Regions from separate parts of the Streptomyces sp. NBC_00996 genome, predicted to be linked through region 2. Evidence: riboswitches for the same ligand, from Rfam matches in the RefSeq annotation. Region 2 holds a riboswitch; each other region holds the start of a gene.

Region 1 (4,514 bases), 2.0 Mb from region 2:
CGGCGGCGATGTCGCCATCGAGCGCCAGGACCAGGTGTTCGTCGCCGCGGACGGGACGCCGTGGGTGCGCTCGGATCCTTCACCCGACGTGGAGGACGACGACATCCGCTGGCATCGGGCACCGCGCTCGGTATTCGAGCAGTTGGCGGAACAGGGGAGGCTGTTCGGCTCCGGAAGCACATCGATGGCCGACACGGACCCGCATGCGGTGGAGCGTGCGAGGTGGGCGATACCCGGGCTGGCGGCCGGCCTGGTGATCGGAGTCGGCGGCACCCTTGTGATACGCGGCGCGGCGGCCCGGCAGAAAGCTGCCGGACCGCCGCGGGAACCACGACAGGAGCTGATCGACTTGTAGCCCCGGTGAGGTACCGGGTGCGTCAGCCGAGGTCGATCTCCGGGTAGAGCGGGAAGCCGGCGAGCAGGTCGGTGGCGCGGTGGGCGATCTCGTCGGAGATCTTCGGGTCCAGGACGTGCTGGGCCTTGGACGGGCTGCCCTTGGCCGTCGTGCCGGGCTCGGCGGCGGTGAGGACGCGGTCGATCAGACCGGCGATCTCGTCCATCTCGGCCGTGCCCAGACCACGGGTGGTCAGCGCGGGCGTGCCGATACGGATGCCGGAGGTGTACCAGGCGCCGTTCGGGTCGGCGGGGATGGAGTTGCGGTTGGTGACGATGCCCGAGTCGAGCAGTGCGGACTCGGCCTGGCGGCCGGTGAGGCCGTAGGAGGAGGCGACGTCGATCAGGTTGAGGTGGTTGTCGGTGCCGCCGGTGACCAGAGTGGCGCCGCGGCGCATCAGGCCCTCGGCGAGGGCGCGGGAGTTGTCGACGACGGCCTGGGCGTAGTCGCGGAACTCGGGGCGACGCGCCTCGGCGAGTGCGACGGCCTTGGCGGCCATGACATGGGGAAGGGGGCCACCGAGGACCATCGGGCAGCCGCGGTCGACCTGCTCGGCGAGGGTCTCGTCGCACAGCACCATGCCGCCGCGCGGGCCGCGCAGTGACTTGTGCGTGGTGGTGGTGACGATCTGGGCGTGCGGGATCGGGTCGAAGTCGCCGGTGAGGACCTTGCCCGCGACCAGACCGGCGAAGTGCGCCATGTCGACCATCAGGGTCGCGCCGACCTCGTCGGCGATCTCCCGCATAATGCGGAAGTTCACCAGGCGGGGGTAGGCGGAGTAGCCGGCGACGATGATCAGCGGCTTGAAGTCACGGGCGGAGGTGCGCAGGGCCTCGTAGTCGATGAGGCCGGTGGCGGGGTCGGTGCCGTAGGAGCGCTGGTCGAACATCTTGCCGGAGATGTTCGGGCGGAAGCCGTGGGTGAGGTGGCCTCCGGCGTCCAGGGACATGCCGAGCATGCGCTGGTTGCCGAAGGCATGGCGCAGCTCGGCCCAGTCGGCCTCGGAGAGGTCGTTGACGTTGCGGACACCGGCCCGCTCCAGGGCGGGGGCCTCGACGCGGGCGGCGAGGACGGCCCAGAAGGCGACGAGGTTGGCGTCGATGCCGGAGTGCGGCTGGGCGTAGGCGTGCTCGGCGCCGAAGAGTTCGCGGGCGTGCTCGGCCGCGAGGGCCTCGACGGTGTCGACGTTGCGACAGCCGGCGTAGAAGCGGCGGCCGATGGTGCCCTCGGCGTACTTGTCGCTGAACCAGTTGCCCATGGCCAGGAGGGTGGCCGGGGAGGCGTAGTTCTCGGACGCGATCAGCTTGAGCATGTCGCGCTGGTCGGCGACTTCCTGGCCGATGGCGTCGGCGACGCGGGGCTCCACGGCCCGGATCACGTCGAGAGCGCTGCGGAAGGCGGTGGATTCGGTGGAAAGGGGCTCTGGCATGACGGCCTCCGGACGTGGCGTTCAGCGTTCACGGGTCGGCCCAGGCGCACGGCACACAGTTGCTGGAGCCGCTCCCCGATGGTCGGTCCCATCCCAGCGCGCCAGTCACGGCCCCGTCGATCAGCCTACCGGGCGCGCCGGACGGCCGGGTTCCCGAGTCCACCATGCGAGCGACGATAGGAAATAGGCCACAAGCCACCCGCCGCTCGCGGGCATCACTCCCCCGTGCTCGGGAACGCGCGCCCCTCGTGCCGCACGTCAAGAAACGGAGACCCCGTGACCGCTACGGAGACGACGAAGGCGTTCATCGCCTCGGCCGACGCGCACAGCGCGCACAACTACCACCCGCTGCCGGTCGTCGTGGCGACGGCGGACGGGGCCTGGATGACGGATGTCGAGGGGCGCCGCTTCCTCGATCTGCTGGCCGGATACTCGGCGCTGAATTTCGGACATGGCAACCGGCGGCTGCTCGACGCGGCGAAGGCGCAGCTGGAGCGGGTGACGCTGACGTCGCGGGCGTTCCATCACGACCGGTTCGCTGACTTCTGCCGGGAACTGGCGGCACTGTGCGGCATGGAGATGGTGCTGCCGATGAACACGGGCGCGGAGGCGGTGGAGACCGCGGTGAAGACGGCCCGGAAGTGGGGGTACCGGGTCAAGGGCGTCCCGGACGGCAGGGCGAGGGTCGTCGTGGCCGGCGACAACTTCCACGGCCGTACGACGACGATCATCAGCTTCTCCACGGACCCGGAGGCGCGGGCGGACTTCGGCCCGTTCACGCCGGGCTTCGACATCGTGCCGTACGGGGATCTGGCGGCGCTGCGCGAGGCGGTCACCGAGGAGACGGTCGCCGTGCTGTTGGAGCCGATTCAGGGCGAAGCGGGGGTTCTGGTGCCGCCGCCCGGCTATCTCCAGGGGGTGCGGGAGGTGACGCGGGAGCGGAATGTCCTGTTCATCGCGGACGAGATCCAGTCGGGCCTGGGCAGGACCGGGCGTACGTTCGCCTGTGAGCACGAGGGTGTGGTGCCCGACATGTATGTGCTCGGCAAGGCGCTCGGTGGTGGGGTCGTCCCCGTCTCGGCCGTGGTGTCGTCCAGCGAGGTGCTCGGGGTGTTCCGGCCCGGGGAGCACGGGTCGACGTTCGGGGGGAATCCGCTGGCCTGTGCGGTGGCGCTGGAGGTGATCGCGATGCTGCGGTCGGGCGAGTTCCAGCGGCGGGCCGCCGAGCTCGGCGAGCATCTGCACCGCGCGCTGGCCCTGCTGACGGGCACCGGCCATGTCACACAGGTGCGCGGGCGCGGTCTGTGGGCGGGGATCGACATCGCCCCGGCCTACGGCACCGGGCGGGAGATCTCCGAGAAGCTGATGGACCGGGGCGTTCTCGTCAAGGACACCCACGGCGTCACGATCCGGATCGCCCCGCCCCTGGTCATCAGCAAGGAGGACCTGGACTGGGGGCTCGCCCAGCTCCGAGGCGTGCTGGGGGCGTAGTCGGTTCGGGCTCTCGCTCTCGGGCTCTCGGGCTCTCGGGCTCTCGGGCTCTCGGGCTCTCGGGCTCTCGGGCTCTCGGGCTCTCGGGCTCTCGGGCTAGAGGATGACGTGCGGCAGGAAGCGGGCGCGGCCGCCGCCAGGCACATGTGGTGCAGTCACCATCGACCCGCGCCCCGGAAGGCGTCGTACGCGCTCAGCCGCCGGAGCTGCCCATGCCGCGGCCGAAGCCGCTGCCGTGGCCACCGCCGCTCGAACTGCCGGATCCCTTGCGGGGCTTGGTGAAGGAGCCGCCGTCGACCCAGCCGCTCTTCTTCTTGCCGCCGTAGTACCAGGAGCCGTTGGCCGACGTCTTGGTGGACTTGCAGTTCTTGTCGGCGACGACCTTGTAGCCCTTGGTGAGGTTGTAGCTGTCGCGGTCGACGCAGCGCTTGTCGGGGTCCGAGGAGCAGGCGGTGAGCGCCGCCGCGAGGAGTCCCATACCGCCGAGCTCGACGGTGCCTGAGCGCAGTTGCCGTCGAGTGTCTGCCATGTCCGCTCCCCCGTTGTCGCCGCTGTTTCCGAGCGGTGTGCGCGTGTTCTGTTCAGTTCATTCACCTGCCGAAGGTGATCAGATTAGAGATCGCTTACGGAAACCCCGCAGTGACCCCCCGCGATTCACCGTCCCCTACAGTCACGTCGTGCTCTTCGGAATGATGTGCGCCCTTGGCGCATCGGTCTGCTTCGGTACGGCGACGGTGTTGCAGGCGATGGCCGCGCGCGCGGCGGCCGACAGCGGGCCGGGCGGCGACACGGCGCTTCTGCTGCGGGCGCTGCGGCAGTGGCGGTATCTGGCGGGGCTCGCGCTCGACGGGGTCGGGTTCTTGCTGCAGATCGCCGCGCTGCGGTCGATTCCGATCTACGCGGTCGGGGCGGCGCTCGCCGCGAGTCTCGCCGTGACGGCGGTGGTGGCCTCGTGGCTGCTGCGGGTGCGGTTGAGCCGGGTCGAGTGGGGCGCGGTGGGGGTGGTGTGCGCGGGGCTCGCGATGCTGGGGCTTGCGTCCGGGACGGAGGGGGAGGTGGCGGGGTCCACCGCATTGAAGTACGCGATGTTGGGCACGGCCGTCGCCGTGCTGCTGTTGAGCCTCGTGGGCGGGCGGTTGCCCGAGCGGGGACGGCCGCTCGCGCTCGGGCTGGGTGCCGGGTTCGGGTTCGGGGTGGTCG
Region 2 (4,514 bases):
ACGGCAGGAGCCGCCTCCCACAGCACGTGGCCCACGAGCCGGTCCGCGGAACCGAGGAGGCACTCTCCCTCGCTGTTGATGGAAGTGATTCGCCCCTGGCCGTCGATGTCCAGAACCGCGTCACTCACCTGAGTCAGGCCCTGGCCGACAGGGGCTGGTCCGCTACGGACATCGCTGATGACCTGCAAGGTGCCGGTCAGCCTGCACTTGTTCCGGTGTTGGTCGACGACTACTCGGCCACGGGCCTGCACCCATCGGACGGCCCGGTCGGGTCGGTGTATGCGGTACTGGACGCCGTATGCCTGGTCGGCGGCGCGGATCGCGTCCTCGGTGTACGCCAAGACCTGCGGCAGGTCGTCCGGGTCGACCAGACTCACCCAGGTGTCGATCCGCCCGTCGAAGATCTCCGGGGCGATACCGAGGATGCGCGCGGACCGTTCGTCCCAGACCACCGCCCCCGTGCGCAGGTCCCACTCCCATGTACCGATTCCGGCTTCATCGAGAGCCTCCTGCAGTTGGGTGCCGGACTGCCACTGCGGCCCAGGGGCTGAGAGCCGCCGGGGGTCGCGGAACCGCAGTCGTTCCGCGGTCCACCGGGCCACGGCATCGAGCAGCTGCTGAACCTCCGCCTGAAGGTCGCCCGCTGTGGTCGTCAGGACGGTGAGGGCGCCCAGGGGCCCATTGGGGCCGGGCAGCGGGACCGACACCAGTCCGATCCCGGTAGGAAGGTGCCGGAACCCGGGGGCAAACGGGCCGGTCCACACTACGGTGTCCTCACATACGGCACGGGCGGGTGACACGGCAGCCTCCAGTGCGACCTCCTGCCATGCCTCGAGCAGCGCAGCGCGCAGGCCAGTGTGCGCCGTCAGGTGCAGCACAGGGCTCCCCGGGACGCCCTGATGCACCAGCCCCCCCAGCCCATGGAGAGCGACCACAGCCTGGTCGAGGCCGAGCCGCAGGGATTCCGGGGCACTGAGGCCTTCGCCGACGGCTGCGAGGGTGCGAAGACGTTCCGTGACCGACGATGGCGTCTCCGAGACCCCGCCTGGTGCGGCGGCCGGTCGAGAATCTTCCCGGCGCGGGCCCATACCCTCACCTACCTCCGCCACGGACGGAATAGAACCAACATACAGGCTGAAAACGGGAGAGAATAAGCCGATTACGGACATGACGGTCGCGGTCGGTTTCCATCTTGCTGCTCTGAGTCACCTGCGGAGGCAGGTTGATCGCATACTAAGAATGCTCCGGGTCTGTCCTGCCATCGGGTGCGTTTCCGTGGAGGTGGTCACCGGCAGCGACGCGGTGGTGCGCCCTCGGGCCGTACGGAGCCACCGCCGGCTGCTGGCCACCACGCTGGGCCGGGTCGAGGCGACCCGGATCGCCTACCGCGCCCTGGTGCGGCCAACCTGCACCACGGCGCCGCCGCCCTGGCCCTGCCGCGGCAGTTCTACTCCTACCCGCTCCAGCGCGCGTCACCTTCGGGGGCGCCGAGACACTCCTGCGCCTGGCGGCTCGGCACCGGCAGTTGATGGAGATCGCGTGTCGGGTCGCCGCCCACATCCCCGCCTTCTACCAGCAGGACGCGCCAGCCCCCGCCCCGGCCGTCGGCAGCGAGGGGGGACCGGCTGCTGGTGCTCAGCTGTGCCGCGACCGGCGTGAACATGATCCCGTCCGATCCGCGTGAGCCGCTCCGCGCCGCACGGGCAGCTGACGACCCGCAGCCGCCCTCGGCTCAGCTGTCCAGTCGCGAGCGGCCCGCCCGAGTCGCGGACATCGTTGCCCCCAGGCGTTGCTGACCACTCGTCCAGGCGCACGGCAACGACGTCTCGTCGGACCGCTCCCCGGTGGTGCTCCACTCAGCGCCAGTCACGGCCCACAGCCTCGCCACGGTCGGGCGGTGTCAGGTGCGCCGCGCCAATACGTTCAGAAGCGGCGTCGGTTCCTCGCGGAAGTAGAAATGACCGCCTTCGAACCGGTGCACCCGCACGGTCCCGGTGCTGTGTTGCTCCCACTGCCCGAGCTGGTCGGCGGTGACGACGTCGGTGCCCCCGCCCACCACCTCCAGGGGCACCGGAAGCGGTTCGCCCGGCTGGTGCGAATAGCCGTCCAGCAAGGTGAAGTCGGTGCGGAACACGGGGAGCAGCACTGCCATCAGTTCGGTGTCCGCAGCCAGTTGTGGCGGAATGCCGCCGTAGCGCTCATGCAGGGCCGCGACCAGCTCCTCGTCAGGCCTGTCGGCCAGTCCCGTGACGGGGCGCGGTAGATGCGGCGCGGGAAACGCCGACACGATGAGACGCTCGGGCAACGGGCGGCCTCGGGCGGCGAGTTCTCGCGTGACCTCGTAGACGACCAGCGCGCCGAGGCTGTGCCCGAAGAGATCGTACGGCGGGACGAACTCCGTCTCTGCCAGCAACTCCCGTACCAGCGTGCCGAGGTCGGTCACCGGGCGCTCATGGGTCCGGCCGCCGCGTCCCGGCGGGCAGATCCCGTAGACCTGGGTGCCCGGCAGCTGCAGCCCCCAGCGCACGTATTCACCGGGAAGCCCACCCGAGTGGGGGAAGCAGTACAGGTGGCGTCGCGGAGGCTGGGCAGGTGGGCGGCCGGTCAGCCAGGGGCTGCGCCGAGCGGCGGCGCCGGGTGGTGGGGCGGAGGACAGGGGAGTGGTCACGGAGTGGGAACCTCCTCGGCGGAATCGGCCCTCGCCCCACGCTCGTCGAGCAGCGCGGCGAGGGCCGCCGGGGTCTGGGAGCGCAGGACGTCGGCGGCGTTGACGGTGACGTGGAACGAGGCGGCGGCCCAGGCCGCGAGCTTCGTGGCGGTCAGCGAGTCCCCGCCGAGGTCGAAGAGACCGTCGTGCGGGTCGATGTCGGGGTAGCCGAGGGCCTGGGTGAACGCGCCGAGCAGGGCGGACAGCACGGGCGGGCGGTCCGCTGCCGGCGCGCCCGGTGCCCCCGCGCCGGTGACCGCTCGCGGCACTGGTGCGGCGGGGGCGGGGAAGGGCATGCCCGAGGCCCGCGGTGTCGGTGCCGCGGCGGTGCCGGCCTCGGGCGGTGCCGGCACCAGGTGGTCGCGGCGCTCGAACGGATAGGTGGGCAGCGCCACCCGGCGCCGGGGCCGACGGCCCTGAAGCGCGGCGAAGTCCACTCGCGCGCCGCGTGCCCACAGCTCGCCCACACCGGCGAGGAGGGTCGCCGTCTCCGACGCCTCCTCCGCCGGATGCGGCGCGAGGTGCACGACGGCCTGCTTGCTGTCGTGGTTCGGATGCTGACGGGCCAGGGTGGCGAGGGTACGGCCGGGGCCCACCTCGACCAGCACCCGGTCCGGGGTGCCGAACAGGGTGTCCAGCGCCTCGCCGAAACGTACGGGCCGACGCAGGTGCCGTACCCAGTACTCCGCGGAGCGGACATCGTCGGCGTCTGCCCACGACCCGGTCGTGTCCGAGAGTACCGGTACGCCGGGCCGCTCCCGTGGCACAGCCCTGACCGCCCCGGCCAAGTGGCGGGCGATCGGCTCGACGAGCGACGAGTGTCCCGCCGCGGCGATCCGCAGCACCCGCGCCTCGACGCCGCGCCCGGTGAGTTCCTCCGCCCACCGGGCCACGGACGTGGCCGGACCGGTCACGGTGCACTGTCCCGGCCCGTTCACCGCACCGATCGTGATGTCACCCGGCAGCATCGGCACCACGTCCTCTTCGGGCAGGCGCACGGCGGCCATCGCCCCGGCGGGAACGGTGCCGAGGAGCAGGCCCCGTTCGGCCACCAGGCGTGCCGCGTCGACCGGTGAGAACACCCCGGCCGCGCAGGCCGCGGCGTACGCGCCGAGACTGTGTCCGGCGACGGCGCTCGGCCGCAGACCCCACGACGACAGCAGACCGGCGGTGGCGTACTGCACTGCGAACACCGCGGGCTGACCGACGGCGATGGTCGCCAACTGCTCTGCCGCGGCCCGCCGTTCCGCCTCCGTAGCGGGATACAGCACCTCCCGCAGGTCCCGGCCGAGAGGGCCCGCCACCGCCTCGGCCACCTCGTCCATGTGCCGCCGGAACTCGCTCTCGCCGTCGTACAACTCGGCGGTCATGCCGACGTGCTGGCCGCCCTGGCCGGGGAAAAGGAAGACCAACTCGGCGTCGGACAGGGCGCCGCGCCCGGTGGCCCGGGGCGCGCCGCGGAGCACGGACACCGCCGCCGACGTACCCTCGGCGACCACGAACCTACGGTGCGTGTGGTGTGTGCGGCCGGCCTGGAGGGTCCAGGCTGCGTCGGCCGGATGCGTCTCGGGATGCGCGGCCAAGTGGTCGGCAAGCCAGCCCGCTGCGGCGTCGGCCGCCTCCGGAGTACGGCCGGAGACGACCAGCAGTTGCCGCCGGCCGACCGGCTCGGACGGCACGGCCGGCGGCGCCTGTTCCAGCACCACGTGCGCGTTGGTCCCGCCGACGCCGAGCGCGTTGACGCCGGCGATTCGCGGGCCCTCCGTCGGCCAAGCGCGAGCGTGGCCGCTCACTTCGAAGACAGCGG
Region 3 (4,514 bases), 1.4 Mb from region 2:
GTGAGGCACGGGTGGCGTTCGGCGGTGTGGCGCACAAGCCGTGGCGGTCCTTCGAGGCGGAGGCCGCGCTGACCGGCCGTCCGGCCACGATGGCCACCTATCGCGCCGCCGCTGAGGCGGCGATGCGCGACGCCGTGGGGCAGGGGCACAACGACTTCAAGATCGAGTTGGCCAAGCGCACGCTGTGCCGAACGCTCGCACAAGCGGCCCGGTCGAGCTGAGGAGGCGACATGATCGGGCAAGCCTTGAACCGCGTCGACGGCCCGTTGAAGGTCGCCGGCCGAGCCACCTTCGCCTACGAGCATTGGGAGGCCGGCCAACCGCTCTACGGGTTCATCGTCGGCGCAACGATCGGCAAAGGCCGCATCACCCGGATCGACACCGAGAACGCCGAACGCGCTCCCGGCGTGCGCATGGTGATGACCCATCTCAATGCCCCGGCGCAGGGCCCCCGCGACGAGTCCATTCCGTTCGAATACTGGCGCGCCCAGCCGGTGCTGACCGGCCCGGATATTCACCATTACGGCGAGCCGGTGGCACTCGTCGTCGCCACGACCTTCGAGCAGGCCCGAGCGGCGGCCGATCTCGTCGACGTCGAATACGTCAGCGGACGGGGGCGTTTCGACTTCGCGGACGAAGACGAGACATATATCCCGAAAGTGGTCAATGCTGGATTCCCCACCGACACCGAGGTGGGCGATTTCGATGCCGGATTCAGCAACGCGGAGGTCAGAGTCGACGAGCAGTACACGACGCCGTACGAGTTCTCCATGCCGATGGAACCGAACGCGTGCCTGGTGGAGCCACGTGGCGAGGACCTCGTCGTCTACGTCAGCTGCCAGATCGTCGATGCCGCTCAGACCTCGGTCGCCGGCACGCTTCGCATCGATCCGGCGCGGATCCACATCGTCACCCCCTTCGTCGGCGGGGGATTCGGCTCCAAACTGGGCATCCATTCCGAGACGATCCTCGCAGCGCTCGCCGCCCGCGAGTTGAGCCAACCGGTCAAGGTGGCGCTGACCCGGCAGCAGATCTTCCAGCTCGTCGGTATGCGCCCCATATCCAGCCAGCGCGTTCGGCTGGGCGCGGGGCGCGATGGACGGCTGGCTGCACTCGCCCACGAGGTCACCATGCACACCAACCCCGACATCGAGTACGCCGAGCAGACCGCCGCCACGACCCGCAGCCTCTACGCCGCGCCCCACCGGTTGACGAGCCACCGGCTGAAGCCCCTGGATCTGCCGCGCGGGACAGACGTCCGCGCGCCGGGCGAAGCGCCGGGCATGCTGGCGGTGGAGTCGGCGATGGACGAGTTGGCGCACGCGCTCGGAATGGACCCGGTCGAGCTGCGGATCCGCAACGAGCCCACCGTCGATCCCGAGCGAGACGTGCCGTACAGCGACCGGCACCTGGTCGACTGCCTGCGCGAAGGCGCGCGCCGGTTCGGCTGGGAGCACCGCCCCGCCACCCCGGCGAGTATGCGTGAGGGACAGTGGTTGATCGGCTACGGCATGGCTGCCGCCATCCGCGGGCATTTCCAAGGGCCGACAACGGTGCGGATGCGGTTCGAGGCGGACGGCACCGCCGTCGTCCAGACGGACATGACCGACATCGGCACGGGCACCTACACCATCCTGACGCAGGTTGCGGCCGACGGGCTTGGACTGCCGCCCGATCGGGTGCGCATTGAGCTCGGGCGATCCGAGTTTCCCACCAGCTGGGGGTCCGGTGGCTCGTGGGGCGCCGCCAACTCGTGCACCGCGGTGGATCAGGCCTGCACGGCCCTGCGCGAGCAGTTGCTGTCCGCTGCGCGCGGCGACGCACGCTCCCCGCTGCACGGCCGGGACACGGCAGACGCCGTGTTCGCCGATGGCAACGTGCGCATCGGTGACGCGTCCGAGGCGCTGAGCGAGATCGTCCGACGCAACCACCCCGAAGGCGTGCAGGCGGTGGGCGAGACCCGCTTCATGGGCGATGATCCGAACTACACGGCCTACTCGATCCACTGCTACGGGGCCCATTTCGCTGAAGTGGGGGTCGACGCGGACACCGCCGAGATCCGTCTGCGGCGGATGCTTGGCGTGTTCTCGGTGGGCCGCGTGCTCAACGCGAAGACGGCCCGCTCACAGCTGATCGGCGGCATGATCTGGGGCGCCGGCGCGGCCCTCGAGGAAGAGGCCGTCATCGACCCGCGATCCGGCGCCTTCGTCAACCGGGATCTCGCCCAATACCTGGTGCCGGTTCACGCCGACGTCCCCGACGTCGACGCCGTCGTCCTCGACGGGTACGACGACAAGGCCAACGTCCTGGGCGCGAAGGGCGTCGGTGAGCTGGGCATCTGCGGGGCCGGTGCGGCGGTCGCGAACGCGGTGTTCAACGCCACCGGCGTGCGCGTGCGCGACTTCCCCATCACCCTGGAGAAGCTGTTGCCCGGTCTACCACCGATGGACACCTGAGTCTGTGACGACGGTGCCATTTACCGGCCCGTACGCGTGAGCCGACGGTGTCCGGACACCCATCGCCGTCGGGGCGAGCGACGAAGGCCCGGTCATGGAACCGCGGGCCCTTCGCCCGGCCCGCTGACCGAGTACCGCTGCCGGCCGGCCCAGGGAGAGCACCAGACCCGGGCCGGCCAGGCCACGGTGCGTCCGCTGGTCCAGCGGCACCGACCGGTGATCGCACAAGCTACGCTGGTCGGCGGGCCGTGACTGGCGCTGAGGTGGAGTACCACCGGGGAGCGGTCTGACGAACGGGTCTTTGCCGCGCGCCTGGGCGATTGTGTCAACAACGCTCAGGAGGAGCACATGTCCCAGGCCCAGCTCATGGACGGCGCCGGTCTCGCGCGGCGCATCGTCGAGGAGACCGCCAAGCGTGCGGCCGTCCTCAAGGACCGTACGGGCGCGGCTCCGTGTCTGGCGACGGTGCTGGTCGGCGAGGATCCCGCCTCGGCCACCTATGTGCGGATGAAGCAGAACCGCAGCCGCAAGGCGGGTATCGAGTCGAGGCACGTCGCCCTGCCCGCCCACACCACGACGGCCGAACTGATCGCCACGCTCGATGCGCTGTCCGGCGACCCGACCGTGCACGGCATCCTGCTCCAGCACCCGGTCGGACCGCACATCGACGAGCGCGCGGCGTTCGAGGCCATCACGCCGGAGAAGGACGTCGACGGTGTGACGCTGAGTTCCTATGCGGCGATGAGCTTCGGCCTGCCGGGCTTCGTGTCCTGCACGCCCGGCGGCATCATGCGGCTCCTCGACGAATACGACGTGGACCCGGCCGGCAAGCGGGCCGTCGTCGTGGGCCGCAGCGCGATCCTCGGCAAACCGGTCGGCATGCTGCTGCTCGGGCGCGACGCGACGGTGACGTACTGCCATTCGCGTACGGAGGATCTGTCCGCTGTGGTGCGCGAGGCGGACATCGTGGTAGCCGCCGTGGGGCGCGCCCGGCTGATCCGCGGTGAGGACATCAAGCCGGGAGCCGTCGTGATCGACGCGGGCTACAACTCCGGGAACGTCGGCGACGTCGACGTCGACACCGCCGTCACCCGGGCCGGTCTGATCACCCCCGTGCCGGGTGGCGTCGGCCCGATGACGATCGCGGTCCTGCTGGAGCAGACGGTGACCGGGGCCGAGCGCCAACTCGGCATCTGAGCACACACTTCGGGGACTTCGGGGACTTCGGGGACTTCGGGGTCGATCAGCGCATCCACGCGCGGTACGACATCACGTCGCCGGCCTTGACGCCGTACTCGGGATCGGCCTTGGTGACCGTGTCCTCAAGGCCGAGAACAGCGCCGGTCGCCGGGTCCAGGATCAGCATCCGGCGGCCGGAGTGGGCCTTGTCGTCGTACATGTACGCCTGTCCCGTGCGGCCCAGCCGGTCGGTGACCGCTCCGGCCGGGCGCAGTCCCCTCGCGTCGGCGAGGACACGGGCCAGCGCGGCGCTCTCGCGGGCACCGAGCGTCCAGTTGTCCAGCAATTCGGCGACGGCGTCGAGGAGTTGCGTCGTGTCCCTCGCCTCGATCGGGTCGATCTCCTCGAGGTAGGCGCGCAGCCGCGCGGCGTCGTGCGGCGGTCGCGCCCGGGGCGGCGCGTCGCTCCAGCTCGGCGGGTAAGCCTGCCTGCTCAGCACATGGCCGTCCTCGACCGTGCGCGGGACGGAGTCGGCGTCGGTGATGACCGGCTTGCCGGGATGGCGCGGGTCGGTCGCCACGACGAGTTCGGTGTGACTGCCGTCGGCCTTCCAGCGGACGACGCGTTCCTCGGGGAGCGTGATCGGCGGCCGGGCCCCGGGTCCCGAGGTCATGCTCAGGCTCCACGTCTGGACGTGGGTGCCCTGGCGCAGCGGGAGCGAGCTGTCGGATGCCGCCGCGCGGTCGGCGAGCCGGTCCAGGGGGACGGGGGTGGAGCCCGCCTCGATGACCAGCGGGCGCGGGGCGGCCACGGCGGGGGCGGTGGTCGGTCCCGACAGCGTGAGGGCGAGGACGACCACGCCGACGGCCGCCGCGGTCC

Evidence for each region. A riboswitch is a leader RNA that binds a small molecule or an ion and turns the genes downstream of it on or off. The one in region 2 is predicted to bind ZMP and ZTP.
Region 1: linked by a shared signal. The riboswitch ahead of OG390_RS32050 (glycine hydroxymethyltransferase) and the one ahead of OG390_RS40920 (hypothetical protein) in region 2 are both predicted to bind ZMP and ZTP.
Region 3: linked by a shared signal. The riboswitch ahead of OG390_RS47280 (bifunctional 5,10-methylenetetrahydrofolate dehydrogenase/5,10-methenyltetrahydrofolate cyclohydrolase) and the one ahead of OG390_RS40920 (hypothetical protein) in region 2 are both predicted to bind ZMP and ZTP.

Annotation. Positions count from the first base shown of each region.
Region 1 covers NZ_CP108723.1:6,817,763-6,822,276, reverse strand. Annotated here, with positions in the region: gene OG390_RS32055 (hypothetical protein) at 1-355, shown strand, start outside; gene OG390_RS32050 (glycine hydroxymethyltransferase) at 378-1,823, opposite strand; ZMP/ZTP riboswitch at 1,855-1,942, opposite strand; gene rocD (ornithine--oxo-acid transaminase) at 2,100-3,314, shown strand; gene OG390_RS32040 (hypothetical protein) at 3,508-3,843, opposite strand; gene OG390_RS32035 (hypothetical protein) at 4,004-4,514, shown strand, end outside.
Region 2 covers NZ_CP108723.1:8,800,227-8,804,740, forward strand. Annotated here, with positions in the region: gene OG390_RS40915 (SpoIIE family protein phosphatase) at 1-707, opposite strand, end outside; gene OG390_RS40920 (hypothetical protein) at 1,454-1,663, opposite strand; ZMP/ZTP riboswitch at 1,796-1,880, opposite strand; gene OG390_RS40925 (thioesterase II family protein) at 1,901-2,668, opposite strand; gene OG390_RS40930 (type I polyketide synthase) at 2,665-4,514, opposite strand, start outside.
Region 3 covers NZ_CP108723.1:10,210,467-10,214,980, reverse strand. Annotated here, with positions in the region: gene OG390_RS47290 (FAD binding domain-containing protein) at 1-221, shown strand, start outside; gene OG390_RS47285 (xanthine dehydrogenase family protein molybdopterin-binding subunit) at 231-2,456, shown strand; ZMP/ZTP riboswitch at 2,695-2,781, shown strand; gene OG390_RS47280 (bifunctional 5,10-methylenetetrahydrofolate dehydrogenase/5,10-methenyltetrahydrofolate cyclohydrolase) at 2,805-3,653, shown strand; gene OG390_RS47275 (CU044_5270 family protein) at 3,700-4,514, opposite strand, start outside.